Linked DNA regions of Microlunatus soli. The protein of the gene in region 1 interacts with the protein of each later gene in a pairwise test. Links are inferred from orthologs where the notes say so. Each region holds a gene or a part of one and is shown on either strand. Other genes may lie near its edges.

The links.
Region 2: the proteins of BLU38_RS25015 (region 1) and rsfS interact in binary tests that used the Escherichia coli proteins (3 or more experiments, as listed by UniProt). The link is inferred for Microlunatus soli from one-to-one orthologs.

What each region holds. Positions count from the first base shown.
Region 1 is NZ_LT629772.1:5,457,954-5,461,195, reverse strand. Bases 205-3,204 are described here. They hold BLU38_RS25015 (ATP-binding protein), read left to right. Parts: upstream 205-1,155; coding sequence 1,156-2,253; downstream 2,254-3,204. Other genes in these bases: BLU38_RS25010 (DUF5682 family protein), read left to right, coding at 2,260-3,204; BLU38_RS25020 (DUF5691 domain-containing protein), read left to right, coding at 205-1,159. In the rest of the region: more of BLU38_RS25020, read left to right, coding at 1-204; more of BLU38_RS25010, read left to right, coding at 3,205-3,242.
Region 2 is NZ_LT629772.1:4,937,858-4,941,086, forward strand. Bases 203-3,189 are described here. They hold rsfS (ribosome silencing factor), read left to right. Parts: upstream 203-1,505; coding sequence 1,506-1,874; downstream 1,875-3,189. Other genes in these bases: BLU38_RS22580 (TetR/AcrR family transcriptional regulator), read left to right, coding at 203-534; BLU38_RS30995 (hypothetical protein), read left to right, coding at 546-710; nadD (nicotinate-nucleotide adenylyltransferase), read left to right, coding at 745-1,509; BLU38_RS22595 (histidine phosphatase family protein), read left to right, coding at 1,871-2,506; BLU38_RS22600 (SGNH/GDSL hydrolase family protein), read right to left, coding at 2,553-3,189. Also shown: more of BLU38_RS22580, read left to right, coding at 1-202; more of BLU38_RS22600, read right to left, coding at 3,190-3,218. UniProt on the Escherichia coli protein: Functions as a ribosomal silencing factor. Interacts with ribosomal protein uL14 (rplN), blocking formation of intersubunit bridge B8.

The DNA.
Region 1 (3,242 bases):
ACGACTGCAACGGCGACTGCTGCAGCACTGGTTGACCGCCGCGGCGGCATCCGATCATCGGATCCCGCATCGCTGGCTGCCGACCGTGATCGAGCTCGCCCGGCGGGACACCGCACTGCAGCCACTGGTCAAGATCACCGCCGACGCTCGCGGCCGCTGGCTCGGCGGACTGCAACCCGAGTGGGGCTGGTTGTTGCAGGATCCGGACGCCCCGATCGACCCGCAGCAGTGGGCCCGGCAGAGCACAGCGGAGCGGGTCCAGGCCGTCCGTCGACTGCGAGAGCGGGACCCGGCCGCCGTCCGGGACCTGATCGCCTGCACCCTGCCGACCGACGGCGCCCAGGATCGGGCGACGCTGCTGAACTGCCTGAGGATCAATCTCGGACCGGACGACGAATCCCTTCTGGAGCAGGGACTTGACGACCGGTCGATGCTGGTCCGAGCGACCGCCGCACGACTGTTGGACGGACTTCCCGGATCGGCACGGGCACAGCGGATGGCCGAGCGGTTGACCCCGCTGCTGGCCGAGCCCGGGGCGTCCGATCAGAGGTTGATCATCGATCTGCCGACCACTCCGACCGATGTCGGCGTCCGGGACGGGCTCGGCCGACCCCCGACCCGGCGTTCCGAACGCGGCTACTGGCTGGAACGACTCGCGGCCGGCGCCCCGCTCACCGTGTGGACCACCGTGACAGGCCGCGACCCGGCCCACAGCTGGGCGATGATCACCGACGACGACGCCCGGCACGGCATCGTTGCCGCCGTGCTGGCCCGGAACGATCGTCGATGGGCGCGGGCGATCGCGCCACAGGCCGACATTCCCGAGCTGTATCGACTGTTGCCGCTGAAGGAGTGGGACCCGTTGGCGGCCGCTGCGGTTGCCCGGCTGACGACAGGGGCGAAGGTCCGGACCATGATCGAATCCGCGCCGGCACCATGGGGCCCGGACTTCAGCCGAGCGGCGATCGACACCGTGACCCGGTTGAAGGGTCGGCTGTCGGAGCTGCTCGATCCGATGGCTCACGGCCTGCACCCCGCCGCCCTGGGCCGGCTGACCGAACTGGCCACCGGGGCCGGCGACTTCGCGGCCCGCGAGGCAGCCGGCCGACTGACCCAGTACCTGACCCTGACCACCGAGATCACGGAGGCGTTGAGATGACCGAGGCCGGCACCGGACCCGAACTGCTGCGAGCACACGCCGAGGACGCCTACGCCGCCGAACTGAGCGCGCTCGCAGCCACCGACGACCGACCGCGGCCACCGCGCTGGCAGCTTTCGCCCTGGGCGGTGACCAGCTATCTGCTCGGCGCCGAACTCCCCGACGGCACCGTGATCAGCGCCAAGTACGTCGGCGACCGGCGGCTGATCGAGATCGCGGTCGCCTCGCTGGCCACCGACCGCGCCCTGCTGCTGCTCGGCGTCCCGGGTACGGCCAAGACCTGGGTCAGTGAACATCTCGCCGCCGCGATCAGCGGCGACTCCACCCTGCTGGTCCAGGGCACCGCCGGCACTCCGGAGGAGTCCCTGCGCTACGGCTGGAACTACGCCCGACTGCTTGCCGAGGGGCCGAGCCGGGACGCCATGGTGCCCAGCCCGGTGATGCGAGCGATGCAGACCGGAGCTCTGGCCCGGGTCGAGGAGCTGACCCGGATCCCGGCCGACGTGCAGGATGCGCTGATCTCCATCCTGTCGGAGAAGACGCTGCCGATCCCGGAACTGGACGATGAGGTCCAGGCTCTGCAGGGCTTCAACGTGATCGCCACCGCCAACAGCCGGGACAAGGGCGTCAACGATCTCTCCTCGGCGCTGAAGCGGCGATTCAACACCGTGGTGCTGCCGTTGCCCGACACGCTGGAGTCGGAGGTGCAGATCGTCCGCCAGCGCGTGGTCTCGATCGGACACTCGCTGCAGCTCCCGGCCGAACTGGACGACGCCGCGCAGATCGAGCGGGTGGTGACGATCTTCCGCGAGCTGCGGGACGGCCACACCCTGGATCGACGGACCACCGTCAAGTCGCCGACCGCCACCCTGTCCACCGCCGAGGCGATCTCGGTGATGACCAACGGTGTCGCCCTGGCAGCCCATTTCGGCGACGGGAGGATCCGCGCGGTCGACGTGGCCGCCGGCCTGATCGGCGCCGTGATCAAGGATCCGGTGCAGGACAGGATCGTCTGGCAGGAGTATCTGGACACCGTGGTCAAGGACCGTGACGACTGGGCCGACCTGTACCGTGCCTGCCGCGAACTGAGCTGATCATCGATGGCGACGGTCGAGGTACTGGGGATCAGGCACCACGGTCCCGGGTCGGCGCGTTCGGTGCTGCAGGCGTTGGACGAGTTGCGACCGGACCTGGTGATCATCGAAGGACCACCGGAGCTGGACGGCCTGCTGTCGCTGGCCGCCGATCCCGATCTGGTGCCGCCGGTCGCGGCGCTGATCTACGTCACCGACGAACCGCACCGGGCGTCGTTCTATCCGTTTGCGTCCTTCAGCCCCGAATGGGTCGCGCTGCGCTGGGCGATCGGCAACAGCGCCGACGTACGGTTCGCCGATCTGCCGGCGACCAACTTCCTGGCCATGACCGACCGTCGGCAACACCCTGGCTCGGATCCGATCGGACGGTTGGCCGCCGCGGCGGGATACGACGACCCGGAACGCTGGTGGGAGGACGCGGTCGAGCACCGCGCATCCTCAACCCTGCAACGGTTCTCGCTGATCGGCGAGGCGATGGCGGTGATTCGGGAGCAGGACGCCGAGCAGTCCCCGGATCCGGAGACGTTGCGCCGGGAAGCCGCGATGCGCAAGATCATCCGCGCCGAGCTACGTGCCGGCCGCGAATCCGTGGTGGTCGTCTGCGGCGCCTATCATGCTCCCGTCCTGGTGCCGGACAGTTTCCCCACAGCGACCTCGGACAACCGGCTGCTGACCAAGCTGCCGCGGACCAAGGTCACGGCAACCTGGGCACCCTGGACGGCCGGCCGACTGGCGACCTCCAGCGGATACGGCGCCGGCATCACCGCACCCGGCTGGTATGCCCATCTCTTCAGCTGTTGGGAATCCGGACGTGCCGAGGAGGTGGTCCCGAGCTGGCTCACCCGGGTGGCCCGGACGCTGCGTGATCAAGGACTCGACGCGGCTCCGGCCACCGTCGTCGACGCCGTCCGGCTGGCCGATGCGCTGGCCGCCATCCGTGGCCGACCGTCGGTCGGTCTCGCGGAACTGACCCACGCCAGCCAGGCGGT
Region 2 (3,229 bases), 520 kb from region 1 along the record:
CTGATGCTGGCCGACGGGTTCGAGGGCGTCAGCGTCCGGCGGGTCGCCACCGCTGCCGGGGTGTCGATCGGCGCGGTGCAACACCATTTCCCGACGAAGTCGGCGATGCTGGCGGCCGCGATGGACCGGGTCTCTGACCAGTTCACCGCTCGCCTGCAGTGCAACGCCGAGGGCCAGCAGGATCCGGAGCTGCTGCTGCGCGCGGTCCTCACCGAGTTGCTCGGCGCCGGGGAGGAACGGCGCCCTGGGACGGTGATCTGGCTGCAGCGGCTGGCCCGGGCCGCCGTCGACGAGCAGGCGGCCGCAGCGCACGCCAAGGACTGGCGGGACATCGAAGCACTGATCGCCGAACTGCTGCGGCAGTGTCGGCCGGACAGCGAACCGAACTGGCGCCAGGACATGGCCGCCGACCTGCTGGGCCTGCTGGACGGGTTGGCGGCGGCCCTGGTCACCGAGCCGGACCGGATGCCGCGGGACCGGGCCGAACGGCTGCTCGACCGACGCCTGCGCGAAGTCCTCGGTACGGGACGGTAGGCTGTCCAGCTATGACGCTCGGCTCGGCCCTCACCACCCCCATCGCGCTGCAGATCGCCGCGATGGAGACCGAACTGCCAGTCCACCCCATCATCTTCGGACTGATCGCCTTCCTCTGCCTGCTGGCGATGTTGGCCGTCGTCCTCTCGATCGGGAAGGGCCGGCCGCACAGCTGAGCCCTCGGGCTCGGCGCACCATCGCCGTACATACGTGACCGAACGCACCGCAGGGCTGGCACGAGATCGCAACCGCCCGCCGCGCCACCGCTATCGCCTCGGGGTGATGGGTGGCACCTTCGACCCGATCCACCACGGCCACCTGGTCGCCGCCAGCGAGGTGGCTCGACGGTTCGCCCTGGACGAGGTCGTCTTCGTCCCGACCGGACGTCCGTGGCAGAAGGACGCCCGCGAAGTGTCCGAGGCCGAGGACCGTTACCTGATGACGGTGATCGCCACGGCGTCCAATCCGCGCTTCACCGTCAGCCGGGTGGACATCGACCGACCCGGGCCGACCTACACCGTGGACACGCTGCGTGACCTGCGCACCGAACGCGGCGACGATGTCGACTTCTTCTTCATCACCGGCGCCGACGCGCTGTCGGCCATCCTCACCTGGCGCGGCGTCGAGGAACTCTTCGGGCTCGCGCACTTCGTCGGCGTCACCCGGCCGGGGCACGAGCTGAGCGTGCCGCCGAAGGAGCAGGTGCCGGAGGGGCGGCTCACCCTGATGGAGGTGCCAGCGCTGTCCATCTCGTCCACGGGCTGTCGGGATCGTGTCTCCGAGGGTGACCCGATCTGGTATCTGGTGCCGGACGGGATCGTCCAGTACATCGCCAAGCGCGGGCTCTACCACGACGACGAGCCCGACCATGCCGGCCATCAGACGGCGCCGGCCGGTGGCGGCTCTGGTCTGCCGGCCAATCGCCTACCCGACATCGAACGAGCATCGGGCACCGAACGAGGGGGAATACTCTGACTGCCACCGAACGCGCCATCGAACTGGCCAAGGCGGCCGCGGCAGCGGCCTCGGACAAGCTCGGCGCCAACATCGTCGCCTACGACGTGTCGGACCAACTGGCGATCACCGACGTCTTCCTGGTCGTCAGTGCGACCAACGAACGGCAGGTCGGCGCGATCGTCGACGGAATCGAGGAGCGGCTCCGCGACCTGGACGCCAAACCGGTCCGCCGCGAAGGTGACCGCGAACTGCGCTGGGTGCTGCTGGACTACCTCGATGTCGTGGTGCACGTGCAGCATGTCGAGGAACGCACCTTCTATGCCCTGGAACGGATCTGGCACGACTGCCCGGAGATCGATCTCGATCTCGAGGAGCAGCAGTGACCGCCCGCCGGCTGATCGTCTGGCGGCATGGCCGGACCGAATGGAACGCGACCGGCCGCTACCAGGGGCAGGCCGACATCCCGCTGGACGAACTCGGTCAGCGGCAGGCCGCCGCTGCGGCGAAGATGATCAAGGACCTGGAGCCGACCGCGATCGTCGCCAGCGACCTGTCTCGAGCCGCGGCCACCGCGCAGGCCCTGGCTGCCGAGACCGGCCTCACGGTGGTCCATGATCAACGGCTCCGGGAGATCCACGTCGGCAGCTGGGAAGGGCTGACCGTCGACCAGGCCCGCGAGGTTGACCCCGAATCGGTCGAGGCGGTGGCCAAGGGCTTGGACGTCCGGCGCTCACCGACCGGCGAGCTGACCAGTGAGGTCGCGGCACGAGTCGCGGCAGCGTTCAGTGAGATCGTCGAGCGGGCCGACGACGAGGCGGTGGTGGTCGCCACCATGCACGGCTTGGCCGGGCGGGTCGGCATCGCCGAATTCCTCGGCATCGACCACACCGCCCTCGGTGGGCTGCGCAATTGCGCCTGGGTGATCCTGGACCGGCACCCGCTCGGGCACTGGTACATCGCCAACTACAACCTGCAGGCCGAACTCAGCGTCCCCGACGACGACCGCGTCGCCTAGCTCCCTGGGCCTGTCGAAGGTCCCGGAGCCTGTCGAACGGCCGAACTCAACCTCCGGACAGCAACTCCCGGACCACCGGAGCGAGGGCAACTCCGAGATCGCGATTGTTCTGCTCGGTGAAGTGGATCCCGTCGACGCCGTCGGTGCTGATCACACTGCCGGCGTCGAAGAAATGGACGCCGGTGAAGTCGGCGAGCGCCGCGTACAGACCGGACAGCGCCTCGGTCTTCTGCCGGCCGCCGACCCAGATCGCCTCGAACCACGGATGCGGGATCTCGGTCAGCGGCGGTGGCGCCACCAGCAGCAGCTTCGGTGCCGGATACTCGGTGCCGACACCGCCGGTCGAGCCCTGTATCTGGCCGACCAGGATCGACATCGCCGCGGCGATGTCGATCGGCTCCCGATGCAAGAAGGCCTTGGTGTCGTTGGTGCCGAGCATCATGATCACCAGATCGAGCGGCAGTTGACTGGCCAGCGCAGCCGGCAGATAGTCGGCGGCGGCCAGTCGGTCGTCGGTGTGATCACCGGCGACGGTCCGCCCGCTCAGTCCTTCCTCGATGATCACGGTGTCGGCGCCGAGTTCGCGGCTCAGCACACCGGTCCAGCGGACGTCGGGGGAGTAGCGCTCGCTCGGCGCCCCACCCGGCACCGGCACCCAGCCCCAGGTCAGGGAATCCCCGAAACACATGATCCTGCGTACGTCGTCGGCCATGTCCGTACGCT